One region of the Clostridium sp. MB05 genome, then DNA from elsewhere that is predicted to be linked to it. Evidence: predicted binding sites of a transcription regulator. Region 1 holds the regulator's gene; each other region holds the start of a gene.

Region 1 (10,277 bases):
TATAAATTTATAATGTTTAATAAAGAGAATTAAAAGTTAATATGATAATAAATGGAGATATAAACAAAAAAACATATTTGTTTTTTATCATCTATAGTATTATTATAAAGATATAAAAATAAAAGCGAGGTGAGGAAATTATGATGATGAATACTCACAAAGCTTTAGCACAACAATTTATAAACAATGTTGAAGAAGATAAAGTTTTTATAATAAATGATGGTCATTTTATTTGGGGAAATTTAAAACCTGATTCTGTATCAAAATATAAGTTTAAAAAACATTATATTGATGAAAGTTTTGAAATGATTGTAAAAAAAATAGAATTTTTATCTTCTCTAACTTTAGATGATATCTATACTAGATATTCACCTAATAAGTTTAATCAGGAATTAGGAGTTGTATGTCACTTTTTATGTGATTATTTCTGTATTCCACATTTTCAAAGATGGGAATTTAAAAGTGCTAATGCTATGAAAGAACATGTATTATATGAAAATGAATTAAATAAATTTACAAAGAATTATAATATTAAAAAAGATATAAATTTACATTTGACTTCAGAAGAAATAAGAAAATATATAATGAAGCTACAGGAAGAATATAATGGAAAATCCTCATATGAAAAAGATCTAATTTATGCTAGTCATATTTGCAGTACTGTTGTAAATATGGTTTTGAATGAAGTTGTTTTAAATCAAAAATTAAAAGAGCATATTGCATTGGTAATATAGAGAGCTGTAAAGCTCTCTTTTTTAGGTTTAGGCGAGTATAAAAGCTTAAAGTTTTGAAAATATGATTACATATGTCCACTTTTTTACAAAAGATTTTTATTTAAAGTTGACACATTTAATAAGAATAGCATATAATATTATTAAATAAACATATGAACAATTGTTCATATGAGTTTGGAGGGGAATTATGGAAGAAAATAAATTGGAAAGTTGTAATTGTACTATAATTCATAAAGATGTAGTTGAAAAAGTAAAAGGTTCTATACCAAATGAAGAAACTTTATATGATTTAGCTGATTTATTTAAGGCTTTCAGCGATTCTACAAGAATAAAAATATTATGTGCTTTATTTCAAGAAGAGTTATGTGTATGCGATTTAGCTGCTTTATTAAATATGACTCAATCAGCGATTTCACATCAACTTAGAGTATTAAAATCAAATAGATTAGTTAAGTTTAGAAGAGCTGGAAAAGTAATATATTATTCATTAGCAGATGATCATATTGAGCATATATTTAATGAAGGATTTAAGCATATTATTGAATAAGAAAGTGGGGATAGAAATGAGTAGTAATGAAATAAAATTGATTTTATCTGGATTAACTTGTGCGAATTGTGCAAATAAAATTGAGACTAGAGTTAATAATTTAAATGGAGTTAAAGAAGCCACTTTGAATTTTACAACTTCAAATTTAATTATAGAATTAAATGGAGAGAAACCAACAGAAGAAGTAATAGAAGAAACAAAATCAATAATTAAAAAGCTAGAGCCAGGAGTTAAGGTATTTGATAAAAATGATAATAATAACATTACTGAAAATGTTAATAGATGTACAAGTAGTTGCTGTTCTATAGAAAGCGATAGTGATAAAGAAAATCATAATCATGGGAAGGAACATTCTCATACCCATTTAAGAGGAGAAGATCATGGACATTCTCATGATGATTCACACGGACACTCTCATGATCATTCACATGGAGGAAAAGTTGGTATAAAGGAGAACATTAGGTTAATAATAGGTGCAATAATATATATAGTTGCTATCATTTCAAAAGAAAATTCAATGATATCAATAATACTTTTTGCTCTTAGTTATGTTTTAATTGGAGGAGAAGTAGTTTTAACAGCTATAAAGAATATATTCAGAGGAGAAGTATTTGATGAAAACTTCTTAATGACAGTTGCTACTTTAGGAGCCTTCTTCGTAGGTGACTTTAAAGAAGGGGTAGCAGTTATGTTATTTTATGAAATAGGAGAGGTATTCCAATCTTATGCAGTAAATAGATCTAGAAAATCAATAACATCTCTTATGAATATAAGAGCTGAATATGCTAATATTTTAGTAGATGGAAAAGAAGAAAAAGTTAAACCAGAAACAGTCAATATAGATGATATAATAGTTATTAAGCCAGGTGAAAGAGTACCTTTAGATGGTGTTGTATTAGATGGAACAAGCTTTGTAGATACATCAGCACTTACTGGTGAATCAGTTCCAAGGGAAGTTTCTGTGGGAGAAGATATCTTAGCAGGATTTATAAATACAAATGGTGTTTTAAAAGTTAAGGTATCTAAAAACTTTAAAGAATCAACAGTATCAAGAATTTTAGAATTAGTAGAAAATGCATCTAATAAAAAAGCACCAACTGAAAAGTTTATAACTAAATTTGCAAGAGTATATACTCCAATAGTTGTATTTTCAGCTTTAGCGTTAGCTATAATACCTCCATTAGTTATAAAGGATGCAAGTTTTTCAGATTGGATTTATAGAGCTTTAATATTCTTAGTTGTATCTTGTCCTTGTGCATTAGTAGTTTCTATTCCTCTTGGATTATTTGCAGGGATTGGAGGAGCATCTAAAAAAGGTATATTAGTTAAGGGTGGAAATTACCTAGAAGCTCTTAAAGATGTTAATACAGTTGTTTTTGATAAAACAGGAACTTTAACTAAAGGAGTTTTTAAGGTAACAGAAATAAATAATAATAATAATAATATTTCAAAAGAAGAATTAATAGAGGTTGCGGCTATAGCAGAAAGCTTATCAAATCATCCAATAGCTCAATCTATTATAAAGGAATATGGAAAAGATATAAAAAATGAAGAGTTAAGTGATTATGAAGAAATATCAGGACATGGAATTAAAGCCTTAATTAACGGAGCAGAAGTTTTAGTAGGTAACTATAAATTAATGGAAAAGTTTAATATAAGTTATAATGATATAGCATCAATTGGAACAATAGTTCATATTGCTATAAATAATGAATATAAAGGTAATATAGTTATATCCGATGAAATAAAAGAAGGTGCTAAGAAAGCCATAGAAGGCTTGAAGGAAGCCGGGGTTTCTCAAACTGTTATGTTAACAGGTGATAATAAATCCGTGGCAGAAAAGGTAGCATCACTAGTAGGCGTTGATAAGGTATTTTCAGAATTATTACCAGGAGATAAAGTTGAAAAGGTAGAAGGTTTAATAAAAGATAATTCAACTCAAGGAAAAGTTATATTTGTTGGAGATGGAATAAATGATGCACCAGTTTTAGCAAGAGCTGATATAGGAGTTGCTATGGGAGGAATAGGTTCAGATGCAGCTATTGAAGCCGCAGATGTAGTTTTAATGAAAGATGATCCAGAAGCTTTAGTTACAGCCATTAAAGTTGCAAGAAAGACAAATAAAGTTTTATGGCAAAATATAATATTCTCATTAGGAGTAAAAGTATTAGTATTGATTTTAAGTGCTTTTGGAGTAGCAACAATGTGGGAAGCAGTATTTGCAGATGTAGGAGTAACTTTAATAGCAGTTCTAAATTCAACTAGATGTTTAAAATAATTTTATAACTATTTTATTGACAAATTTCATCATATTAAATATAATGAATTAGGTTGAAAATTTTCAGGCGTAAGGGAAGCATACAAGATCATTATCTTGTTTACAAAGCTTTGAGAAGCTTTGTATAAATTTGAGACTTATGTATAACGGATCTGCTACGTTATACATAAGTCTATTTTTTATAACTAAATATAATTAAATTAATTTTTATTGGAAAATATTTTATTAAATGTTTATTAAGTATATAATCTATTTTTAGATTTTAAGAAAAATAAAAGAAAATTTTGAAACTTTGTTAAATACGTAACTCAAGTTGTTTTAAAATTTTAATAAAAGTGTTAAAATATATATTATAAATTTGGTAATAATAAAGTTTTAATATATGAAAATAAATTTGATTAGGAGAATGAAGGTTATGGATAAGAAAAAGAATATTTCTATGGCTGTAATTAAAAGACTGCCAAAATATCATAGATACTTACAAGAGTTGTTAAGAAATGATGTAGATAGAATTTCTTCAAAAGAGTTAGGAGAAAAGATAGGCTTTACAGCGTCACAAATACGCCAAGACTTAAATTGTTTTGGAGACTTTGGCCAACAGGGTTATGGATATAATGTAAAAGATTTATATAATCAAATAAGTCTAATATTGGGATTAAATAAAGAATACAAAGGAATAATAGTTGGAGCAGGAAATATAGGTCAGGCAATAGCAAATTACAGTAGATTTTCTCAAATAGGGTTAACTATAGAAGCTATATTTGATGCAAATCCTAAGCTTATTGGAATGAAAATAAGAGATATAGAAATACAAGATATTGATAACTTAAAATATTATTTAGGAGATAATAGTATAGATATAGGAATAATTTGTGTTCCTAGAATAAATGCACAAAAGGTTAGTGATACTTTAGTAGAAGGTGGGGTAACGGGCATATGGAATTTTGCTCCAGTTGATTTATCTGTACCTGAAGAAGTAACAGTTGAAAATGTTCATTTATCAGAAAGTTTACTAACATTAATATATTTACTTCATGATAAAGATGAAAGTAAGTAGTTACATTAAAAAATTGCCTAAAATTAGAAATATTTATTGCAAAAGAAAATTTAAGAGTTTATAATAATAATTGAAGCGGGGGCTTCAATTATTTTTTTTGTTAATTGTTACAATATTAACAAATGGTTTATTTATTAAACATATAGATTATTAAAGAATTTTTGATATGTTTAGTTAAATATGTCACATTAAAGGGTATAAAGTATAGGTTTGAGAAGCTTATATAATTAAAGATTAATGAAAAATTGAATAATTTTATATAAGTATAGTTAAAGGGAGGACTTTATTATGGAGTTAAAGAATGTAATTCTTGAAAAAGAGGGAAATCTAGCTATTGTTACAATTAATAGACCTAAAGCTTTAAATGCTTTAAATTCAGGGACTTTAAAAGATTTAGATGCAGTTTTAGATGATTTAGAAAATGATCAAAATATTTACTGTGTCATACTAACAGGATCTGGGGAAAAAGCTTTTGTTGCTGGAGCAGATATTTCTGAAATGAAGGACTTAACTGAAGATGAAGGAAGAGAATTTGGTCTTTTAGGAAACAAAGTTTTCAGAAGATTAGAAAAATTAGACAAGCCTGTTATTGCGGCTATATCAGGATTTGCTTTAGGTGGTGGATGTGAATTAGCTATGGCTTGTGATATAAGAATAGCTTCAGAAAAGGCTAGATTTGCTCAACCAGAGGTTGGTCTTGGAATAACACCAGGATTTGGAGGAACTCAAAGATTACCAAGATTAGTTGGTGAAGGAAAGGCCAAAGAGCTTATTTATACTTGTGCAACTGTAAAGGCAGATGAAGCTTTAAAAATAGGCTTAGTTAATAAAGTTGTAGCACTAGAAAGTTTAATGGAAGAAGCTAAAAATATGGCAAAGACTATAATAGCAAATGCTCCTATAGCAGTAAGGTTATGTAAAGATGCTATAAATAGGGGGATGCAAGTAGATATAGATAAAGCTATAGAAATTGAAGCCGAAGATTTTGGTAAATGCTTTTCTACAGAAGATCAAAAAGAGGGCATGGAAGCATTTATGGAAAAGAGAGCCAAAAATTTTTCTAACAAATAGTCAGAAAAAATAAAATATAAAAAAAATTCAAATTAAAATAATTAAAAATATTTAAATTAAGTAAATTCATATAATTAAAAAAGGTTCAATATCAAGGAGGTATATTAAATGAATTTTCAATTAACTAGAGAGCAAGAATTAGTGAGACAAATGGCTAGAGAATTCACTATAAATGAAGTAAAACCAATTGCTGCTGAAATTGATGAAACTGAAAGATTTCCAATGGAAAACGTTGAAAAAATGGCCAAGCTTGGAATGTTAGGAATTCCTTTTTCTAAAGAGTACGGTGGAGCAGGTGGAGACACGCTTTCTTATATATTAACTGTAGAGGAGCTATCAAAGGCTTGTGGAACTACAGGGGTTATAGTGTCTGCCCACACTTCTCTTTGTGCATCTTTAATAGAGCAGTTTGGAACTAAATATCAAAAAGAAAGATATTTAAAAGATCTTGCAACAGGTAAAAAACTTGGTGCTTTTGGTTTAACAGAACCAGGAGCAGGTACAGATGCAGCAGGTCAACAAACAGTAGCAGTATTAGATGGAGATAATTATATATTAAACGGATCAAAAATATTTATAACTAATGGAGGAGTAGCAGAAACATTTATAATATTTGCTATGACAGATAGAAGTAAAGGAACAAAGGGAATATCAGCATTTATAGTTGAAAAGGATTTTTCAGGATTCTCAATAGGAAAGAAAGAAGAGAAACTAGGAATTAGAGCTTCTTCAACAACAGAATTAGTTATGAGTAATTGTATTGTTCCAAAAGATAACTTAATTGGACAAGAGGGTAAAGGTTTTGGTATAGCTATGAAAACTTTAGATGGAGGAAGAATAGGTATAGCAGCTCAAGCTTTAGGAATAGCAGAAGGCGCATTTGACGAAGCAGTTGCTTATATGAAGGAAAGAAAACAATTTGGAAGACCATTAGCAGCATTCCAAGGTTTACAATGGATGATTGCAGAAATGGATACAAAAATAGAAGCTGCAAGACACTTAGTTTATAAAGCAGCATGCTTAAAGGATGCTAAACTTCCATATTCAGTAGAAGCAGCAAGAGCTAAACTTTATGCAGCAGAAGTTGCTATGGATGTAACAACTAAGGCTGTTCAAATATTCGGTGGATACGGATATACTAGGGAATATCCAGTTGAAAGAATGATGAGAGATGCTAAGATAACTGAAATCTATGAAGGAACATCAGAAGTTCAAAAAATGGTTATTTCAGGAAATGCATTAAGATAATAAGGGAGGATTTATAGATGAATATAGTAGTTTGTTTAAAACAAGTTCCAGATACAACAGCTGTTAAGATTGATCCAAAAACAGGAACACTTATAAGAGATGGAGTTCCATCAATAATAAATCCAGAGGATAAACATGCTTTAGAAGAAGCATTAACAATAAAAGACAATACAGGAGCGAAAGTTACAGTAATAAGTATGGGACCTCCTCAAGCACAAAATGCTTTAAGAGAAGCTTTATGTATGGGAGCTGATGAAGCTATTCTTATAACTGATAGGGCTTTTGCAGGAGCAGATACATTAGCAACTTCAAAGGCTTTAGCAGGAGCTTTAAAAAAGTTAGAGTATGATATAGTATTTGCAGGAAGACAAGCAATCGATGGAGATACTGCTCAAGTAGGTCCAGAAATTGCAGAACATTTAAATATACCTCAAGTAACATATGTTCAAGATGTTAAAGTAGAAGAAGATGGATTATTAGTAAATAGAGCATTAGAAGATGGATATGAATTAATAAAAGTTAAGGCACCAGTTCTTTTAACAGCTATAAAGGAATTAAATGAGCCAAGATATATGAATGTTAAGTATATCTTTGACACAGCTAATAAGGAAATAAAGATTTGGTCAGCTGATGATATAGATGTGAATAAAGATGAATTAGGACTTAAAGGATCGCCGACTAAGGTTAAAAAGAGTATGACTAAAGAAGCTAAAGGAGCTGGAGAAATAATAAATGAAGTTCCACAAGAAGCTGTAAAGCATGTATTAGGAAAATTAAAGGAAAAGCACTATATCTAAGATATATGGGAGGTAAAAAATATGAGTATGGCAGATTACAATGGAGTTTGGGTATTTGCTGAGCAAAGAGAAGGGGAACTTCAAAAGGTTTCTCTAGAATTATTAGGTGAAGGTAGAATGATTGCTGATAAGTTAGGAGTAAAACTAACAGCATTGCTATTAGGAGATAAAGTTAATGGATTAGCAGACACATTAGGAAGACATGGAGCAGATGAGGTTATCGTTGCTGAAAATGAGTTGTTAAAGCATTATACAACTGATGGATACACAAAAGTTATTTGCGATATAGCTAATGAAAGAAAACCAGGAATATTATTTATAGGAGCTACTTTCATTGGAAGAGATTTAGGGCCTAGAGTAGCAGCTAGATTATCAACAGGGTTAACAGCAGACTGTACAGTTTTAGATGTTGATGTTGAAAAAGCAGATTTACTAGCTACAAGACCAGCTTTTGGTGGAAACTTAATGGCAACAATAGCTTGCCCTGATCATAGACCACAAATGGCTACAGTAAGACCGGGAGTGTTCTCAAAGCTTCCAGATGAAGATAGAGAGTTTACTGTAGAAAATGTTGAAGTTAAGCTAGAAGAAGCAGATATTAGAACTAAAATAGTTGAAATTGTAAAGGAAGCTAAGGATATAGTTGATATAAGTGAAGCTAACTTTATAGTAGCTGGAGGTAGAGGAGTTGGTTCTAAGGAAAACTTTGCTATACTAGAAGAATTAGCAGAAGCCTTAGGAGGAACTGTTGCAGGATCAAGAGCAGCTGTGGAAAATGGTTGGATAGAAAGGGATTATCAAGTTGGTCAAACAGGTAAAACAGTAAGACCAAATATATATATAGCATGTGGTATTTCAGGAGCAATACAACACGTTGCAGGTATGCAAGACTCTGATATGATAATAGCTATAAATAAAGATTCATCAGCTCCAATAATGAAGTCAGCAGACTATGGAATAGTTGGAGATTTATTAAAAGTTGTGCCAGAAATGACAGCACAAGTAAAAGAGTTAAAAGAAGAGAAATAGAATTAACATACAATAAATATAATTGACAATTAGCAATAGAAAATAGACAATTAAAGAGTAAATTTAATATTTATTAATTTAGTTTTTTGAATTGTTAATTATTAATTGACAACTATCAATTATAAAGGGGTGTTTAGTAAAAATGGAAAAGATTTTTGTAATAGGCGCAGGAACAATGGGTGCTGGAATAGTTCAAGCTTTCGCTCAAAAAGGATATGAAGTTATAGTTAGAGATATCAAAGATGAATTTGTTGAAAGAGGAATAGCTGGAATAAATAAAGGCTTAAGCAAATTAGTTTCTAAGGGAAAAATGACTGAAGAAGATAAGGAAGCTATACTTTCAAGAATAACGGGAACTACTGATTTATCTCTTGCTGAGGATTGTGATTTAGTGATAGAAGCAGCAGTAGAAAATATGGAAATTAAAAAGACTATATTTGCTGAACTAGATTCAATTTGTAAGGAATCAGCAATCTTAGCTTCTAATACTTCATCATTATCAATAACAGAAGTTGCATCAGCAACAAAAAGACCAGATAAAGTTATAGGAATGCACTTTTTTAACCCGGCTCCAATAATGAAGCTAGTAGAAGTTATAAGAGGTATAGCTACATCTCAAGAAACTTTTGATTCTGTTAAAAATTTATCAGTTGCAATCGGAAAAGAGCCTGTAGAAGTTGCAGAAGCTCCAGGATTTGTAGTTAATAGAATACTTATTCCAATGATAAATGAAGCTACATTTATACTACAAGAAGGAATAGCTTCAGTTGAAGATATAGATACTTCAATGAAATATGGAGCAAATCATCCAATGGGACCTTTAGCTTTAGGGGATCTTATAGGGTTAGATGTTTGCCTAGCTATTATGGATGTTTTATATAATGAAACAGGAGACAGTAAATATAGAGCAAGCAGTCTTCTAAGAAAATATGTTAGAGCTGGATACCTTGGAAGAAAAACAGGAAAAGGATTCTATAACTATTAGAATTTAATAATAAAGAATTAAAACTAGTGGGAGAGTAAAGGAATAAATTCCTAAGCTCTTTCACTTTTTTTTATTTAATATATTGTATATAATATTAGAGGTTCATAATAGTTTAAAGTATAGTTTGTTATAAAATAATATTCATTTTATTGACATGTAGATTTTTATTGCATAGTATATTATTAGGAATAAATATATAATACAAATTGTTAGGTGAGGTTCCTATAAAGAAAAATGCTACTACCCAGAAAAATCTAGAGATTCCAATGGGTTAGCAAGAATCATCGCTAAGGTGATTTTTAATGTAGCTGACATTGTGTCTACGCTTTATAGTGCTAAAGCTCTACGATTATAAAGCTAATGTTATTAACTTTTGTCGTAGAGGGCAAAAGTTTTTTATTTTGAAGGGAGATGTTACTATGGACTCGTATCTGGGGACAATGTATGAATTGAATAGATTTAGATATAAAAAAGATAGGAAAGTCTTAATAGTAGTAATCTCTATTGAAGGATTTTCTCCTATCTAATTTT
Region 2 (10,277 bases), 1.6 Mb from region 1:
ATTTTTATCACTAAGTTTTTATCCAATAAAGAATATTCACTTTTTAAAAGTGCAGTTGTAATAAGTGGAGTTCCTAAAAGCATTAATAATGTAATACATATTCCTAGAAGTACAAGAAAATTTAAAATTTTGTAGTTTAAGTTTTTTTTCATTTTACTAATCTCTCCTTTAAGTTTATATAACTATATTAAGATAAATATTTATCGTTTGTCAATAATTTTTTTCCTCAAAAAGATATTTTTTCTTTAATAATCATTCAGGTAATTTCTCTGATTTTAATAAGAATCATATCTTATATGCTGATTTCAAAAAATATTCTATAATTTATTAAATATAAAAAATAAATCTAAAAGTATTCCCTAAAGCACTCCTAGACGTAAAATAAAAGGTCTATAAGATTAATAATTTAATACTAATCTTATAGACCTTTATCTTAATTCTTCATTTTATTTATCATCTGAAACTCTCCAAACTATTATATGTAATATAATTGATAATACTACAAATGCTATAATAGCTGTATACTTATTTCCATGCTATAACTCATTTGTACTTTTTAATGAGTATGCACTCCTGTAAATCCATCTTCATGGACATGATCTGTTCCTATTCCTTTAATATGCTCATGTGTATGCATAAATGATACTTGAAGTTTTTTATTTATAGGATTAACTCCTACATAAGCATTTACCCCAAATACATCTTTTAACATTTTAGAATTTATTATTTCTTCTACTGTTCCAACTTCTTTTATTTTTCCATCTTTCATTACAATTAAATAATCACAATACATAGCCGCTAAATTCATATCGTGTATTGCTGCTAATGTAGTTATATTAAGGCTCTTAACTAAATCCATAAGTTGTATTTGGTATCCTATATCTAAATGATTTGTTGGTTCATCTAGCACTAAAAAATCAGTATTTTGAACTAAAGCTCTAGCTATTAAAGTTCTCTGCTTTTCTCCCCCTGAAAGTTCAGAAAAATTCCTGTCACTATAGCTCTCTAAGCCTACCTTTTTGAGCATTTCCTTAACCATTTTTAAATCATCTTTAGAGTAATCCTCAAAAACTGACTTATATGGATATCTTCCCATTTTTACTATTTGCTTTACAGTAAAATCAAAGTGAGTATTACTTTCTTGAGCTAAAACTGCAATCTCTTTTGCACAATCTTTATCTTTCATTTTAGATAATTCTTTATTATCTAACAATATACTTCCACTTGATGGTTTATAAAGTCTATATATGTTTTTAAGTAATGTAGATTTTCCTGAACCATTGGGGCCTATGACCCCTACAAAGGAACCTTTTTGAACTTCAAAAGATATGTCTTTTAATATTTCTTTTTTATCTATAGAAAACCTTAAATTTTTAACTTGAACTTTAAACATTACTCTTTTCCTCCAAATGAATAGTTCTTCTTAGAAATTAAATATAAAAAGAATGGTCCTCCAACTAATGAAGTTATTATTCCTATAGGTATTTCTATTGGTGGAAAAAGTCCTCTAGCTATAACATCTGATGCTATTAAAAATATTGCACCTATAAGTGTTGAAAGTGCTATAAGTTTTTTATGATCACTTCCTACTATAGTTCTACATATATGAGGAACTACAAGTCCTATAAATCCTATTGCTCCTGTTATAGCAACTAATGCTGATGTAAGTAATGTAGATAGTATTAAAATTATAGATTTTATAATCTTTATATTTATTCCAAGTATTATTGCACTATCATCACCTAGAAGTAATATATCTAGTGATTTAGACATTATTAATGATGCTATAATAACTACAACTAATATAATAAATGGAAATAATAAAACGTCCCACTTAGCTCCTCCTAAACTACCAATAGTCCAAAAAAGAGCACTTTTTGCTTGATTTGAATTTTCTGCTGAATATATAAGTAAGTTAGTAAGCGATGAAAATATTGTTGATATTGCCATACCTGATAATACTAGTCTTGTTGTAGATGTTGTTCTGCCCATTTGAGTTCCTATTGCAAAAACTAATATTCCTGAAATTAAGGAACCTATAAAAGCCCCTACCCCAATACTATTTATCCCAAGTGATGATATGCCACCTAAAACTATAACTGCAACAGCACCACAAGATGCCCCTGATGATATACCTAATATGTATGGCTCTGCTATTGGATTTTTAGTAACACATTGCATAAGCACTCCACAAAGTGCAAGGCCTGCTCCACATATAGCTCCCAATATCACCCTAGGTAATCTTATTTCCCATATAATATTTTGTGTCATTACGTTTCCTGCATCACTATAAATTGCTCCATCTGTTAATTTACAAAGTAGTACCTTATATACTTCTCCTGGTTCTATATATGTGCTACCTATAGCTATTGCTATAACTATTGTACCTAACAGTATTAAACTTAAAGCCACAACCCAAAATAAAAAGCCTTTCTTTTTAGTGACTCTTCTTTTATCTTTTAAAGCTTCTTGCATTAATTACCTTCTCCAAATAAATATCCGTGCACTTGCTGTATTAACTTAGGATTTCTAACACCTGGAGAAAGATCAGCTAATCCTACAACATATATTTTGTTGTTTTTTATAGCTGGTACATCCTTAAGAGCAGGATGAGCTTTTAGGAAATCTATTTTCTCTTGTACTGGCTTACCTGCCATAAAATCAGTTACTAATATAACTTCTGGCTTCTCAGCTACTATACTTTCCCAACTTACATTTATATAAGGCTTATTTGCTGTCTTTCCAAATATATTATTCCCACCTGCAAGCTCTATTAAGTTGTTAGCAAGACCAGCTCCAACTACCATTGCATCATTTTCACCTGAATCACATACCATCATTTTCACTCTATCTTCTTCTTTTATGTCTCCTACCTTATCAGTTACAACTTTTATATCCTTTTTCATTTTATCTATTACTTCTTGAGCTTTATCTTGTACTCCAAATATTTTTCCAAGCAATTCAAAATCTTCATAAACAGTTTCTACTGTTGCATCTACTCTATAAGACTTAGCCATAAATGGAGTTATATCTTTTGATATAAGGTCACTAGGTGATCCTGTGCTTTGTTCACTTATAGATGAATCCCATCCACTTACAAAGTCTGCACCTGTAGCTAGAAATCCTTCCTTAGAAACAGCATGTCCTTCTGAAATTTTAAGCTCTGGTATTTTATTGTAAGCTTCTTCAAATTCTGGCAATATAGGATTATCTAAAAGAGCCGTTCCAACCATTCTATCTTCCAGTCCTAATGCCAGTAACATTTCTGTCATAAATTGAGATAATGTAACTGCCTTTTGTCTTGGAGAGTTTACTGTTACATCATAATCTTTAGCCCCATCTGAATATACATATTTTACTGTTTCAAAATTACTTGCTTGAGCCTCAGTATTTGTTTTTTGCCCCTTAGCTTTTTCATTATTAGAACAGCCTACTGTACCAAAAGCTAGCGTAGCTATAGTTACCATAATTATAAGCTTTTTTGACCTCTTATTCATAAAGTGTTATCCTCCGCTTTCTATTCCATAAATTATGTTTTGAGTTAATAAGTATTATTTAACAAGCTACAATTTCCTTAATCATAAACTCTTTCCCACTTAATAATTCCCAATGATTTTCTTCGCAATATGGACAAGCATCCTTATTTTGAATAAGATTGTAAACTTTATTACACTTTTTGCACATAACATTGCCTGGTAATATTTCAATTTCTAATTTTGTATTCTCTAATATAGTACCATCCACTGCAGCTGGGTAACAGGATTCAATATATCTTGGAATCATTGATGAAAGCTCCCCAATTTGAAGAACTATTTTATCTATTTTTGTTAATGCATTTCTTTGTGCAAAGTTTTCAACTGTTCTAACTACTTCAAAGACAACTCCTAATTCATGCAACTAAACTCACCTCTACTTCTCTATATTAAAAATCTAAGGGGAACCTTAAGTTCCCCCTATATCTTTTTTCAATCTATCTTTCCTTTAGACATTATCAAATAAATAATTAAGAATTTCCTTTAAGTATCTTCTTAACTTTTCTAGCATTAATTACAATTTTACGCTTAATTGTATTCTTAATAACCTTTGGCTTAAGTTGTTTAAGAGTTACACTTTGTGCATCATATTTTCTATAAAGAGAAATAGCATCAAACTTACATCTAGTTGTACATGCTCCACATCCTATACATGTATATTCATCCACTGTTGTAGCACCACATCCAAGGCAACGTTCTGTTTCCTTCTTCATTTGCTCTTCAGTAAATGTAGGACGTAAATCTCTAAATGTTTCTTTTGATTTAGCTCCATCCACATGATCTATTCTATTTCTCTTAATATTATCATAACCCTCTAACCTTAAGTTTTCTTTATCAAAGGCATGATATTCCCTTCTATCACGACCTAAAACTAAGCTTTGACCTGGATGAACAAAACGATGAATTGATATGGCAGCTTCTTTACCTAAAGCAATAGCATCTATAGCAAATCTAGGTCCAGTTAAGGCATCTCCACCTGCAAATACGTCTGGTTCTCCAGTTTGTAATGTAAATGAATCTGCTTTAATTGTCTTATTTGGATTTAATTCTGCTTTGCTATTTTCTAATAAGTTACCCCAGTCCATTCCTTGACCTACTGAAATTAAAATATGACTTGCTTTAACAACCTTAACTTCCTTTTCATCAAATTTTGGATTGAATCTTTTATTTTCATCAAAAACAGAAATACATTTCTTAAACTCAATTCCAACTACCTTACCATTTTCAGTTAGAATTCTCTTTGGTCCCCAAGAATTATTAATTTCAATATCTTCTGCTAAAGCTTCATCAATTTCTTCATCTAAAGCAGGCATTTCTTTTCTTGATTCAAGACAGAACATAGAAGTTTTAGCTGCACCAACTCTTGTACCAGTTCTTGCAACGTCAATTGCAACATTACCACCACCGATTACAACAACTTCTCCATCTAGCTTAATATCATTTCCTAAGTTAACTTCACGTAAGAAATCAACTCCAGTCATAACACCTTCTGCCTCTTCACCTTCTATACCAAGGTTTCTTCCTGCTTGTGCACCTATTGCAACATAGAATGCTTCATAGCCTTGACCTCTTAATTCTTTAAGAGTTACATCTTTTCCTACTTCAACACCAGTTTTGAATTCTACACCTAATTCTCTTAAAATTTCTATTTCTGCATTTATTACATCTTTTTCTAATCTATAAGATGGAATTCCAAGTGTTAACATACCACCGAGTACCTTTTGCTTTTCAAATACAGTTACCTTGTATCCATCAATAGCTAAGTAATATGCACAAGATAAACCTGAAGGTCCACCACCTACGATTGCAATTTTCTTACCATATTCATGTCTTTTCTTTGGCACATAACGATGTTCTGTATTTAAATCTTGCTCAGCAATGAACTTTTTAATTTCATCTACAGCAACTGCTTCATCAATTTCTCCTCTAGTACATGCAGATTCGCATTTTCTTGGGCAAATACGTCCACATACTGCTGGGAATGGATTTTCATTTTTTATAAGCTCAAGTGCTTCTTTATATCTTCCTTGAGAAGCAAGCTTTATATAACCTTGAACAGAAATATGTGCTGGACAATATGTTTTACAAGGACTTGTACCAGTCTCAACAACGTTTTCTCTATTTATACGATGGTCAACATTCCATTTATCTTCGCCCCACTCTGTATTATGAGCAAAATCTACTCTCTTCTTCTCAGGAATTGGTGTTTTAGTACATAATTTTTGACCTAATTTTAATGCATTAACTGGACAAACTTGAACACATTCTCCACAAGCCACACATTTGTCTTTATCTACTTTTGAAACATAATTTGAACGCACAAAATCATTGTTTCTGAACATACCAGCAAGTCTTGTAGCATAACATGAACATCCACAACAATTACAGATAGCATGAGTATGTCCTGGACCATCTGCATTTGGTATTTGATGCATTAAACCATTTTCTTCAGCTCTCTTAATAATATCAAAAGCTTCTTCACGAGTAATAGCTCTACCTCTACCTGTACGTATATAGTATTCTGCCGCATGTCCAAGTTGAATACACATGTCTTCTTTTAAGTGTCCACAACCTTCACCCATAGCTTCTCTTGATGTACGACAAGAACAATCTGATACAGAGAATACAGTATTTTCATTAAGATATTTAGAAATTTCTTCATATGAAGCTCTTCTAGTTTCTCCTTCAATAGCTGTTTCTATTGGTATAACACGCATAGTTCCTGTTCCTACTGAAAAAACACCTGCTGTAAGAGGAGCTTTTTTTCTTCCATATGCCTCAAAAGCTTCTGCAATTTGCTTATAATTTTCAACACTTTCTCTATTAGGATGATTAACTATCATTTCCATTTGTCCTGGAACCCAAAGATCATACCAGTATTTATCAACCCCATCTATTTCACCAATGAAACAAACACCAGCAACAGCTAAATCCCATAGTAATTTTGCTGTTTCCTCTACAGATTTTCCACATAAAGCTGCAACTTCTTCTGCACTCTTCTTTTTACGAAATTCAAGATGAAGTCCTACTTCTGCCATTTCTGTTGTAACAACAGGCTCAAGAATTTTATACTCAGGCTGATCTGGCTTAATTTCAGATTTCGACCCAGATTTTTTCATACTTATGTGATTTGCAAGATCCAATACCTTCTGATTTACCATTAATATATTCCCCCATTTTTTTAATTTATTATATCTCTAATTTTCATTCCAATTCTTAACTTCAGTACGCACCCAATCTGCCCACTCCTCAATACCTTCTCCGGTCTTCGCAGATATTGGTATTATTTTTATATTTGGATTTAATTTAGTAATATACTCTTTAACTTTCTCTAAATCAAAATCAAAATAATCCATTGCATCAATCTTATTAATTAATACAACATCTACAATAGAAAACATTAAAGGATATTTTAATGGTTTATCATGTCCTTCAGGTACACTTAAAATCATTGCATTTTTTGATGCTCCAGTATCAAATTCTGCTGGACACACTAAATTCCCTACATTTTCTAATATTGCAAAATCAATTTCTTCTGTTCCAAGTCCTAGTAAACCTTGTTTTGTCATATCTGCATCTAGATGACACATTCCACCTGTATGTAATTGAATTACTTTTGCGCCAGTTTTTGAAACAGTATTAGCATCAACATCTGAGTCAATATCAGCTTCCATAACTCCAATTCTCATTTCATCTTTTAAGGCATTAATTGTTCTTACAACTGTTGTTGTTTTACCTGAACCTGGTGATGACATCAAATTCAATAAAAATGTCTTATCTTTTTTTAACTCTTCCCTAAGCAAATCTGCTTGTCTATCATTATCTTCAAAAACACTTTGCTTAATCTCAAGAATTTTATAAGTTTCCATATTATCCACCCCTTATTTAATAATAAATTTTATTTTTTCTTTTTTTACATTTAACTTTCCCCTTTTTAACTTAAATAATAAAAAAAGTATTTCATACAATAAAAGTACATTATAAAAACATAATATTATTGACCAATTTTTCTTAACATAATTAACATAATTAAATTCACCGAATCTGATTATGTTAATAATATAACATACTTTCTTCTTATTGTAAACATATTCATAAATTGTTTTGATATTCCTTTTGTGATATACTTTAACAAAATTCAAAATCATTATGTTTTAAAATTAATTGCACGAGGAATTATATTATGAAAAAATTAACAGACCGACAAAAGCAAGCTATTGCCACAAAACTTAGAATTACACAGATAGCAACGAATCTTTTTAAAGAAAAAGGCTTTGAAAATGTAAAGATTCAAGAAATTTGTGATGCATCTGAAATTTCAACCGGTGCCTTCTACCATCATTTTAAATCTAAAAATGAAATAGTTAATACAGGTTATGAGCAAATAGATTTGTTATTAAAAGAACGATTTGAGTCACAAACCTTTAATTCAAATATAGAAAAAATGATGTACTTGTTTAGTGAGGGACTTTCTTTACTCCAAGATCTAGGATGGCTATTTGTATCTGATGTTTACAAGAATATTCTTTCTATAGATAGTAAATATACTTTAAAATCAGATCGTTTTCTTACAGTTGAAATTAAATCTGCTATAGAATCAGCTATAGAATCTGGTGAGCTAAAATCTAATATTTCTTCTGATGATTTAACTAAAACTCTTTTAAGAACATCAAGGGGTGTTATTTTTGATTGGTGCCTTCATCAAGGAAGTTATGACCTAAAAACTAATATAACTTTTGACTTAAACTTAATACTTGCTAATTATAAAAAGTAGCCTATTAAATCTAAAAAATCTCTGAAAGTGTTTATTTTACTAGTTTTAAAAGCATATAAAAAGGATGTCGCGAAACGCGACATCCTTTTTGTTAGATTAACTAGATGTAGTTTCTATATTATTTCTTTCTTATTGGTATCCATACCTCAAACTTTGAATTTGAAGGATCTGCATTTAAATAAACTTCGATATCTGGTGCATCTGCATACTCATATCCTGAAGTTGGTAGCCACTCAGTAAATGCTCTCATTTGAACTTCTTGAATTGCATCTGGCATAACCCCTCCTCCAGAGAAAATAGCCCAAGTGCATGCTGGTACCATATATTCATGCATACCTTCTGGTACTTCTTTATTAGTTTTAGTAGCAATATAGTATTCCCAGTTTTCTAATTCATCCATTGCTAAACTTAACCCTAAAACTCCATTAGATTTTTCATCCATTAAAGCTATTACATCATTAAGTCTTCCACTCTTCTCTGTCTCTGCCCAAAACTTTGGTACATACTCAAAATTCTCTTTAATATTCTTTTTAATTAATACCTTAACGCCAACAACTCTAAATTCATCTTTCTTAACTATGCTATAATTCATTTCCTCTACTCCTTTTATTGTTATTTTAAAACTTATAGGAGAATATGATTTTAGGAATGTTCCTTCCTTTTGTGCACTTGAAGGAGTTACATTGTGTAACTTTTGAAAAGCTCTATTAAAAGCAGTTGGAGATTCATATCCATAACGCATTGCTACGTCAATTACCTTATCGCCACTTTGCAAATCAATAGCCGCCTTTGTTAACCTCCGGTTCCTTATATATTCAGCAAGTGGTCTACCTGCTATATAAGAAAACATTCTCTGAAAATGATATACACTACAACATGCTAGCTTTGCTGCTTTTGTATAATCAATTTCTCCATCTAAATTATCTTCAATATAATTTAATGCTTCATTTAACCTATCTAACCATTCCATAAACTTCATCTCCTTACAATAAAAGTATAGCAATATACAAATTTAATAACCTCTCATTTTCTGCACAAATATGAGAGATTAACTATATGTAAATTTAATCTTTATTTCTATTTCTCAAGCAATATAAATATTATATATAGAAGAAGGTAGTAAACACAACCTATGCTTACTACCTTAAGGTATAATATTGAGCTTTAATTTTTATTAATCTAAGTCTTCCCCATTACTTTCTATAACCTTCTTATACCAGTAAAAAGATTTTTTCTTGTATCTTTTGAAGGTGCCATTTCCTTCATTATCTTTATCTACATATATAAAGCCATAACGTTTCTTCATTTCTCCTGTAGATGCACTGACTAAGTCAATACATCCCCAAGTAGTATAACCAAAGACGTCAACACCATCTATTTCAATAGCATCTCTCATAGCTTTTATATGCTCTCTTAAGTAGTCTATACGGTAATCATCATATATATTTCCATTCTCGTCTATAACATCTATTGCTCCTAAGCCGTTTTCTGCAATAAATAATGGTTTTTGATAACGATCAAATAAACTATTTAATGTAATACGGAATCCTAATGGATCTATTTGCCATCCCCACTCACTTGCCTCTAAGTAAGGATTTCTTAATGTAGGAAATACATTCCCTTGTGTTAATTTATTTATTTCTGGGTCAGCACTTGTTAATTGACTATTGTAATAAGATAAAGATATAAAATCTACAGTATGTTTCTTAAGTAGTTCCTTATCCCCATCTTCCATCTTAGGCATAATTCCTTTGCATTCCATCTCTTTTAAAGCATAATTAGGATAATAACCTCTTGCTTGTACATCTATAAAGAAATACCCTTCTCTATCACCTCTATAAGCCTTCCAAACATCCTTAGGATTACTTGTATTTGGATAAGTACTTCCTGCTGCAATCATACATCCAATCTTATTGTTTGGATCAATTTCATGTGCAATCTTAGTTGCAATAGCACTAGCAACAAGCTCA
Region 3 (10,277 bases), 850 kb from region 1:
TAAGTTGTATTAAGTTATTTAAAAATGGCAATGCTATAACAATGATAGTAAATATTCTTATAATATATCCAAGAATTAAAAATATACTTTTACCATTATTTAAAGAATATTCTAAGATTAATCCACTAACTATAGAATTTGTTAATGATACTATTAATCCTAATAAAAATACACAAGCCACTTTTAAGTCTATTAGAAAGGATAATATAAGTACAAAAATGAATCCTGCTATTAAATCATATTTTATCATATTAGAAATTAACTTATTCATTTCTCTACTCATTTTATCCTCACTCCCAACTAACTCTTGTTATTATATTACTCTAAAAACATTAATGAAAATCTTATATTTATTCATATAATACATTTAACATCTATATTTAACGATTTTAAGTATTTAAGTTCTATTTACTTAACAAACTTCATTTTTACATCTATTTTCTTCTAGTGTAGTAATATCAAAGAATTATTATTCATTTTAAAGAATATTCAGAATATTATAAATATAGATTTTTACCGTTGTTATCATTTTCATAATAGTTTTTTCAAATTAAATTTACATTTTTTTCAATTTTTGTTTGTTTATATGAATTTTTATTCATTTATACTGTAATAATTTATTAGTGCCTATTTTAAAGGATGAATAAATATTTATTCGATTATTCATTTTTTAGTTTTTTTCTTTATAATTTTTCCTAAATATTTTTGTATGTATTTATATTTTATATATATATAACAGTTATATAGGTTTTAATAATCTTATTATAGATATTACTTTAAATTTTATACAGTTCTACATATCACTTTTATATTGTAAATATTATATTTTCTCATTTATTATTATTATCTATTAATATCTTTATAATTCATATCAAAATAAAAACTCTCGATTTTATATCGAGAGCTTTTATATATAAAGTTATTTTCTTTCAACTATAAGAGCTGTTCCCATTCCTCCACCTATGCATAAAGTTGCCAAACCTTTTCTAGCATCTCTCTTTTGCATTTCATGAAGTAATGTAACCAATATTCTTGCACCTGATGCTCCAACTGGATGGCCTAATGCTATGGCTCCTCCATTTACATTAACTTTACTCATATCAAAATTTAAATCTTTTGCAACTGCCAAACTTTGAGCTGCAAAAGCTTCATTGGCTTCTATTAAATCTAAATCTTCAATTTTTAAATTTGCTACTTCTAAAGCTTTTTTTGTTGCATGGAAAGGTCCATATCCCATAATTGAAGGATCTAATCCTTTTTGTCCATAGGAAACTATTTTTGCTAATGGTGTAATACCTAATTCTTCTGCTTTTTCAGCACTCATAACTACGAAAGCTGCTGCTCCATCATTTATACCAGATGCATTAGCTGCAGTTACTGTGCCATCTTTTATAAATGCAGGCCTTAACTTAGCCATTCCTTCAATTGTAGCACCAAATCTTGGATATTCATCAGTATCAACTACCTTTGGCTCTCCCTTTCTTTGTCGTATAACAACTGGTACTATTTCATCTTTAAATTTACCTGCCTTAATAGCAACTTCAGCCTTTAATTGTGAGTTAAGTGCAAATTCATCTTGTTCTTCTCTTGTTAAATTCCATTCTTTAGATATGTTTTCTGCAGTTACTCCCATGTGATAATTGTTAAATGCATCCCATAAGGCATCATTTATCATAGAATCAACCATTTTTCCATCGCCCATTCTTTGGCCCCATCTAGATGTTTTTAATAGATAAGGTGCTTGAGACATATTTTCCATACCACCAGCTACAACTATGTCTGCGTCTCCTGCTTTTATCATTTGAGCTGCTAATGCAACCGTTCTTAAACCTGATCCGCAAACTTTATTTATTGTCATAGCAGGTACTTCTACTGGTAATCCAGCTTTTATAGCTGCTTGTCTTGCAACATTTTGTCCAAGTCCTGCTTGAATAACATTACCCATTACAACTTCTTCTACTAATTCACCCTTTATACCTGCTTTAGCTACAGCTTCCTTTATTACTACTGCTCCTAATTCTGCTGCTGATACGTCTTTTAATGCTCCTCCAAATGAACCAATAGCAGTTCTTACTGCACTTGCAATTATAACTTCTCTCATAATCCACATCTCCTCCATATAATAGTCAGAATCATCTAATTTGTTAAACAATTAACACAATTTAATTATATCACTTTATCCCTTTTATTCAACCATAATTTTCAAAATCTATCTTAAAAATTCCTCTATTTCTAACGTTCTTATGTTAAAATAATTTTCAATTATATTTGCAATTCTCTTTGATGCTAAACCATCTCCATAAGGATTAGCCGCCTTACTCATTTTAGTATATTCATCTTTGTTATTTATTAAATTATTAGCTTCAGTTATTATCTTTTCAATATCAGTACCTACTAATTTTACAGTTCCATATTCAACTGCTTCTGGCCTTTCTGTTACATCTCTAAGAACTAATACTGGTTTTCCTAGGTGTGGTGCTTCCTCTTGTAGTCCACCTGAATCGGTCATTACCATAAAGCACTTATTCATTAAATTATGAGTTTCTTTAGTATCTAATGGTGATAATAAATGAACTCTTTCCTTGTCTCCTAATTTTCTGTTTACAACATCCTTAACAACTGGATTTAAATGCACTAAATATACTAGCTCTACATCCTTATTTTCTTCTACTATCTTACTTAATGCATCACATATATTTTCTATTCCTTGCCCCCAATTTTCTCTTCTATGAGCAGTAATCATTATAACTTTTTTATTTTCAAAATCTATCGTGTTTAGTATATCATTTTCAAATATATATTCTTCCTTTACTGTGTGAAGCATAGCATCAATAACAGTGTTACCAGTTATGTAGATATCTCTCTCATTAACACCTTCTCTTAAAAGATTTGCTTTAGAACCTTTTGTTGGTGCAAAATGTAAATCTGCTAATGCTCCCGTAAGTTTTCTATTCATTTCTTCAGGGAATGGAAAATATTTATCAAAGGTTCTGAGACCTGCTTCAACATGCCCAACTTTAATTTGTTGATAGAAGGCTGCAAGTGCTCCTGAAAATGTAGTAGTCGTATCCCCATGAACAAGTATCATATCAGGCTTTTCTTCTAAAAATATTTCTTCTAATCCTTCTAGAACCCTATTAGTTATTCCAGTTAAAGTTTGCTTGCTCTTCATTATGTTCAAATCAAAATCTGGTTTTATATCAAAATAATCTAATACTTGATCTAACATTTCTCTATGTTGTGCTGTTACACAAACCTTTGAATCTATTCCTTCCCTTTTTTCTAGTTCTTTTACTAAAGGAGCCATCTTTATAGCTTCTGGTCTGGTTCCAAATATAGTTATAACTTTTTTCTTATTCATTCTAGATTCCTCCTGATTTATATATAAATTAAATTATTTCCATTATTAATATTTACTATTTCTATTTTTTATAAGCTTTATTCTAGTTTAATTATTACATATTTTCGTAAATTCAATGCTTATATAATTATACACTCTTACTAGCAAATAAACAAATATTGCTCTATCTTAAGCCTTAATTTTTCTACATTTAAACTCTATTAATCTAACTTTTTTAAATATATTTGAGATATCTTTTTTATGCTCAATAATAAAAAAGTAGCCATATGTAAGTTTACTTATTCCTTCGCTCCGCTCCAAGTCAACGCAAACTTACATATGTCACTTACAAACTGAAGGTTAGGAAAGTATAAAACAACTCTACTTTTTTACATTGAATTACTAAAAGCCTTATATAATCACATTTTCAAAACTTTAAATTTTTATACTTTCCTCGACATTAAATAAGGAGCAACTTATAAAAAGCTACTCCTTATTTATATTAATTTAATTATTTAGTTCCAAATAATCTATCGCCTGCATCTCCAAGCCCAGGAACTATATATCCATGTTCATTTAATTTTTCATCTATTCCAGCAACATATATATCTACATCAGGATGAGCTTTTTGAACAAACTCTATACCTTCTGGAGAGCTTATTAAGCACATAAGTCTTAAATTCTTAGCTCCTCTCTTCTTTAGCATAGTTATAGCATCTGCTGCTGATCCACCTGTAGCTAACATTGGATCTACTACTATTACATCTCTTTCTGCTATATCTTGAGGTAACTTACAGAAGTATTCTACTGGTTGAAGAGTTTCTTCATCTCTATATAATCCTACATGACCAACCTTTGCTGCTGGTATAAGCTTTAGCATACCATCTACCATTCCAAGGCCTGCTCTTAAGATAGGAACTATAGCCATTTTTTTACCTGCTAACATCTTACACTTTGTTTTACAAATTGGAGTTTCTATTTCTACTTCCTCTGTACTTAAATCCCTTGTTACTTCGTAAGCCATAAGCATTGAAACTTCTTCTACTAGTTCTCTAAAATCCTTTGAACCAGTTTCCTTACTTCTTATAAAAGCCAACTTATGTAATATTAATGGATGATCTATTTGTGTTACTTTACTCATTTATATTCCTCCTATTGCATTAACAATTATATTATTTATTATATCTTTTTTCTAACTCTGTTATTTTATTAATTCTATTTTGATGTCTTCCACCTTCAAATTTAGTATTTAAAAATGTTTTTACTATGTCTAAAGCTAATCCAGGCCCAACAATTCTTTGTCCAATAGTTAATATATTTGCATCATTATGTTCTCTTGTGGCATGTGCACTAAACGTATCACTACATAAAGCTGCTCTTACACCTGGAATCTTATTTGCTGCAATTCCTATTCCTATTCCTGTTCCACATACTAAAATTCCAAAATCAAATTCTTTTGCTACTACTGCTTCTGCTACTGGTATAGCATAATCTGGATAATCACATGATTCATTGGAACTAGTTCCAAAATCCCTTATTTCATATCCTTCTTGAGTTAAATATTTTTTTATTTCTTCCTTTAATTCAACTCCACCATGATCTGAGCCTAATGCTATCTTCATAAGAATGTACCTCCTAACCATTATAATGGTAAATTTTATATAATAAAAAGGAAAAGGTCTCCCCCTTCCCTCCCTAATTATACTTCTACTATATCAAAACCTGATGCCTTATTTAATCTATTCATTATAGCTAGCCCTACACCTTTTTCATCAAAAGCCTGACATAAAATAACATCAACATTTAAATCATCACAAGTTCTAAGTGATTCAAAAAGATTCCTTGCTACTTCGTATAGATTTTTTTCACTTCCTAAAGAAATTACTTTACAACCATTAAAATTATTATATATTTCATCAGTTGATAATATTACAACCTCTTTTTGATTATCTATATAATTTTGTACCATTTCATTAATTTTTTCAATAGTTTTTTCTTTATTTCCCTTTATTATTTTTAATTTTGCTTTTGGTGCATAATGTCTGTACTTCATTCCAGGAGCTTTGGGCTTTAAATTTTCATTTGGTTTTCCTTTTATAGCTTCATCAATATCTATATATTTATTAACTTCCTTTAACATTTCTAATGTTATCCCACCAGGTCTCAATACTACTGGTGGATTAACTGTACAATCAACTATAGTAGATTCCACTCCAACATTGCTTCTTTTTCCTCCAACAATATAGTCAACTCTTCCATTTAAATCCTCAATACATCTTTCAACTTCTGTCGGACTTGGTCTTCCTGAAATATTAGCTGAAGGACCTGCAATCGGGCATCCTGATAACTCTATAAGCTTTAATGCGATATCATTATCAGGCATTCTAATACCTATTGTATCCAGATTAGCACTAGTTCTACTAGGAATTATTTCTTTTTTATTTAATATTATTGTTAATGGCCCTGGCCAAAATTTATTTATAAGCTTTTGTGCTACTTCTGGTACATTCTTTACCAAATTATTTATATCCTTTGATGAAACATGAACTATTAAAGGATTATCTTGCGGTCTTCCTTTCGCATTAAATATTTTTTCTACAGCTTTAACATTTAACGCATTAGCTCCTAATCCATATACAGTTTCTGTTGGAAATGCAACAATTCCTCCATCCTTTATAATTTTAGCTGCTTCTTCTATGTATTTAATATCATCATTAATATCTTTTATAATAGCTACCTTTGTTTCCAAAAGTCTTACCTTCTTTCTTTTTATATTTCTATTTGCTCTCTAGCTATCTTTATATTTTCTATAGCTGAAGATGTGTAGGATGCCCTAACACAATTTTTATATATTTCATCTAATAAATTATACTTTTTAAGAGCACCTCTTTTTATAACTTGGAAATAGTATGTTTCTTCTGGATTTATTTTTTTAGCCTTTAAATATTCTTCTGCAGCTTCTGGATACCTTTTAATAAATCCTTTTGTTATTTTTTTTAAATATTTATTTCTAAACTTAACAGTAGTTATTAGTATTATATCCATATCTTCCTTAGTTCTATCTGTATGTACCACTGCCACTTTATCACATATAATTACTGACTCTTTAAAAAACAATCCACTTTTAAACTTAAGCTTATTGTTGTTACAAGTAAATTTTAGCCTATGATAATTTAGCTTTGTTATACAAGCTATTATTATTAAACATTCTATTATAGCTAAATATATCCATAAAAATATACCATTAATTTGTGATAAGAAAGCTACTAAAGGAAGTATTGTAAATAATATTAACATTAATATAAAGAATTGCTTTTTATGGTTCTTTTCTTTTTTTAATGCTTTGTTTATTTTCATTCTTCCCACCTACTTTAAAAGCCCTACATAATTAAATGCAAGGCTTTTTTTATTAAATAGCGTCAGTATTACCCATATTCTTCATTTTCTCAGCTTGATCAGCTGTAATTAATGCATTAATCACTTCTTCTATATCACCATTTAAATATGATTCTAACTTATAAAGTGTTAATCCGATTCTGTGATCAGTAACTCTTCCTTGAGGATAGTTGTAAGTTCTGATTCTTTCACTTCTATCTCCTGAGCCAACTTGACTTTTTCTATCTTCTGCTATACCAGCACTTCTTTCAGCTTCTGCAGCTTCATATAATCTAGATCTTAAAACCTTCATAGCTTTTTCTTTATTTTTTAATTGAGACTTTTCATCTTGACAAGCAACAACAACTCCTGTTGGTAAGTGTGTAATTCTTACCGCTGAATCTGTTGTATTAACGCATTGTCCTCCATTACCTGAAGATCTATAAACATCTATTCTTAAATCTTTTTCGCTTATTTCTATTTCAACATCATCAACTTCTGGTAAAACTGCTACTGTTGCTGTTGAGGTATGAATTCTACCACTTGATTCTGTATCAGGAACTCTTTGTACTCTGTGAACTCCACTTTCATACTTAAGTTTTGAATAAGCTCCATTACCTTTAATCATAAATACTACTTCTTTAAATCCACCTATATCAGTTTCATTTGCACTCATTAATTCTACTGACCATCTTTGAGTTTCAGCATATCTTGTGTACATTCTAAAAAGATTTGCTGCAAATAAAGCAGCTTCATCTCCACCTGCACCCCCTCTGATTTCTACAAAAACGTTCTTGTCATCGTTAGGATCTTTAGGTAATAGAAGTATTTGTATATGCTTCTCTAACTCTTCTTCTCTAGCTGTTAGCATTGATATTTCTTCTGAAAGCATTTCTCTCATTTCTCTATCGCTTTCTTCTGATAACATCTCTTTATTTGCACTTAAATCTTCTACAACAGTTTTATATTCCTTATATGCATTAACTATAATTTCTAAATCAGCGTGTTCCTTACATAGCTTTCTCCATTCTGTTTGATTAGCCATAATTGAAGGATCTGATATCTTTACAGATAATTCATCATATTTATTTTCTATAAAAGCCAATTTATCTAATAACATAAATATCACTCCGTACTATATTTTTTAACATCTACCTATTATATCACAAAAGATAGAAATTTATCAATAAGTAAAGTAACCAAGTACAACTCTGTCTAATTCTGCCAAATCTTTAAATACTTTCAATCTATTAAAGCCTGATAAACTCATCAGTTTTGTAACTTCCTCACCTTGATCATGACCTATTTCAAATGCAAGTATTCCATTTTCTTTTAAAACAAGTTTACTTTCTTCTATTATTCTTCTATAAAAGTCTAATCCATCTACCCCTCCATCTAAAGCTGTATGAGGCTCATACTCTTTAACATCATTCATTAAATTACTTATTTCTTCTTCTCTTATATATGGTGGATTTGATGCAATAATATCATATTTTTTTCCTTTAGCTATAGGCTCTTTTAATAAATCACTTTTAACAAATTTAACTCTATCTTCTAAACCCTGCTTAATAATATTTTCCTTGGTTACTTCTTCTGGAGTTTTGTAATAATCTATTTCTTCAACCATTATATTTTTTCTGTAATGAGCAAGAGCTATTCCGATAGCACCACTTCCTGAACATAAATCACAAACATCTAAACTTTTATCTTCTGGAATAAGCTTTAATAACTCTTCAACTAAAACTTCTGTATCTCCTCTTGGAATTAAAATTCCTTCTTTTACATTAAAATCTAAACCCATAAATTCAGTTTCACCTAAAATATACTTAATAGGCATTCTATTTTCCCTTTTTTCTATTAACTTAAAAAATTCTTTTTCGTCATTAATAGAAACTTTCTTGTCTCTATTTGTTATTATATACAATTTATCCTTTGCTAAAACATTTCCTAATAATAATTGTGTATCTAACATATAGTTTTCTATTTTTTTCCTCTTTAATCTCTTTGAGCCTATTTGAAGTAACTCACCTATGGTATTTTCTTTTGGCTTTATTCCCTCTGCACTCATAAGAGCTGCAATAGCAACTTCTATTTGATCATCATCAGGTTCTTTTGTTGTAAGTTCTTGAAGCTTTAAACCTGGATATGCTATTACTTTAGATAATTTATTATTATTTTTACCAAGCCATCTTATTAACTCGTACGTAATTCCAGATACCACAGGAATTAGTAATATTCTTAATGTTAATCTTTCTAAAAATCCTCCCCATCCTGTGAAGGTAAATATTATTATACTTACAAACATAATTAAAAATAAAAAGTTAGTCCCACATCTAGGGTGAAATCTACTAAATTTTTTTACATTCTCTACAGTTAACTCTTCCCCAGCCTCATAGCAAAATATTGATTTATGCTCTGCTCCATGATATTGAAATACTCTATATATATCATCCATTTTGCTTATAGAGTACATATAAACTAATAATATAATTATTCTAATTATAGCTTCTATTAAATTTAGAGCTATAGGAGATAAGTTTAATAATTTAAACAAGGATGCAATTGCAGTAGGTAAAGCTACAAATAGTCCTATAGCAATGGCAAAAGATAAAATCATAGTTCCACCAATTATTAAGTCATTACTTTTTTCGCCAAACTTATTTTTAAGCCAAAGTTCAAATTTTGATTCACCTTCATCCTCGTCTTCAAAAAAAGATGCTGAATAATTTAATGTTTTTATTCCTGTAATTAATGAATCAACAAGTACGAATATGCCTCTAATAAAAGGAATATTTAAAAATTTATATTTTTTAGTTATAGGAATTATCTTTTTAAAATCTATTTCGATCTCTTTATTAGGTGTTCTAACAGCAGTAGCTTGGCCTTTACTCCCTCTCATCATAACACCTTCTATAACAGCTTGTCCTCCAACATCACACTTTTTCATTTTACCACTCTTCCTATTTATAAATTATTTTTGTATTTAAAATAGCAGTGTCCACATAAAGATTCATATTCTACATCATCTACATTATCTATAGCAATTTGTTCCCCTTCAAAAACAAATCTATTGTTAATTTTTCTTCCATTCAGCACAGCTTTTCTTCCACACTTACATATTGTTTTCATTTCTTCTATGCTATGAGCAAGTAATAGTAGTCTTGTACTTCCTTCAAAACCTTGCATTTTAAAATCAGTTCTTAAACCATAACAAATCACCGGTATATCTAATACAACTGCTAATTCAAATAGCTGGTCTATTTGATTTGATTTTAAAAATTGTACTTCATCTACTAATATACAATCTATATCTTTGTTGATATCTCTATATTCTTGAACCTTTTCCAATATATTGTCATCATTAAAAATAACTAAATCTACTTTTCTCTCAACACCTAATCTAGAAACTAAATTTTCTCCACCCTTTTTGTCAGTAGAAGGTTTCATTAGTATAGCTTTCATTCCTCTTTCCTCGTAATTGTGTGCTACCTGCATAAGATGTGTTGATTTTCCAGAATTCATAGCTCCATATCTAAAATATAATTTACTCATAATACGTCTC

Evidence for each region. The regulator Rex, encoded in region 1, represses fermentation and respiration genes when NADH is low (regulators of the CRP and FNR family bind a similar motif). The targets are predictions, from matches to a motif close to ATTGTTAANNNNTTAACAAT.
Region 2: a site for Rex is predicted at 7,583-7,602, ahead of hypB (hydrogenase nickel incorporation protein HypB). Genes of this name have one in related genera too.
Region 3: a site for Rex is predicted at 2,141-2,160, ahead of ACH36K_RS18230 (acetyl-CoA C-acetyltransferase). Genes of this name have one in related genera too.

What each region holds. Positions count from the first base shown of each region.
Region 1 is NZ_CP174370.1:774,692-784,968, forward strand. It holds gene ACH36K_RS03895 (zinc dependent phospholipase C family protein) at 141-734, shown strand; gene ACH36K_RS03900 (ArsR/SmtB family transcription factor) at 922-1,281, shown strand; gene ACH36K_RS03905 (heavy metal translocating P-type ATPase) at 1,298-3,559, shown strand; gene ACH36K_RS03910 (redox-sensing transcriptional repressor Rex) at 3,975-4,616, shown strand; gene ACH36K_RS03915 (short-chain-enoyl-CoA hydratase) at 4,905-5,687, shown strand; gene ACH36K_RS03920 (acyl-CoA dehydrogenase) at 5,796-6,935, shown strand; gene ACH36K_RS03925 (electron transfer flavoprotein subunit beta) at 6,953-7,732, shown strand; gene ACH36K_RS03930 (electron transfer flavoprotein subunit alpha/FixB family protein) at 7,754-8,761, shown strand; gene ACH36K_RS03935 (3-hydroxybutyryl-CoA dehydrogenase) at 8,904-9,746, shown strand; M-box (ykoK) riboswitch at 9,945-10,107, shown strand.
Region 2 is NZ_CP174370.1:3,170,296-3,180,572, forward strand. It holds gene ACH36K_RS14825 (DUF2975 domain-containing protein) at 1-152, opposite strand, end outside; gene ACH36K_RS14830 (ABC transporter ATP-binding protein) at 557-1,393, opposite strand; gene ACH36K_RS14835 (FecCD family ABC transporter permease) at 1,393-2,475, opposite strand; gene ACH36K_RS14840 (ABC transporter substrate-binding protein) at 2,475-3,497, opposite strand; gene ACH36K_RS14845 (hydrogenase maturation nickel metallochaperone HypA) at 3,556-3,897, opposite strand; gene ACH36K_RS14850 (FAD-dependent oxidoreductase) at 4,004-6,694, opposite strand; gene hypB (hydrogenase nickel incorporation protein HypB) at 6,731-7,402, opposite strand; gene ACH36K_RS14860 (TetR/AcrR family transcriptional regulator) at 7,717-8,307, shown strand; gene ACH36K_RS14865 (GyrI-like domain-containing protein) at 8,426-9,277, opposite strand; gene ACH36K_RS14870 (6-phospho-beta-glucosidase) at 9,482-10,277, opposite strand, start outside.
Region 3 is NZ_CP174370.1:3,874,113-3,884,389, forward strand. It holds gene ACH36K_RS18225 (ATP synthase subunit I) at 1-283, opposite strand, end outside; gene ACH36K_RS18230 (acetyl-CoA C-acetyltransferase) at 920-2,101, opposite strand; gene wecB (non-hydrolyzing UDP-N-acetylglucosamine 2-epimerase) at 2,210-3,361, opposite strand; gene upp (uracil phosphoribosyltransferase) at 3,852-4,481, opposite strand; gene rpiB (ribose 5-phosphate isomerase B) at 4,513-4,962, opposite strand; gene ACH36K_RS18250 (L-threonylcarbamoyladenylate synthase) at 5,040-6,089, opposite strand; gene ACH36K_RS18255 (hypothetical protein) at 6,110-6,697, opposite strand; gene prfA (peptide chain release factor 1) at 6,750-7,835, opposite strand; gene prmC (peptide chain release factor N(5)-glutamine methyltransferase) at 7,899-9,662, opposite strand; gene ACH36K_RS18270 (thymidine kinase) at 9,680-10,267, opposite strand.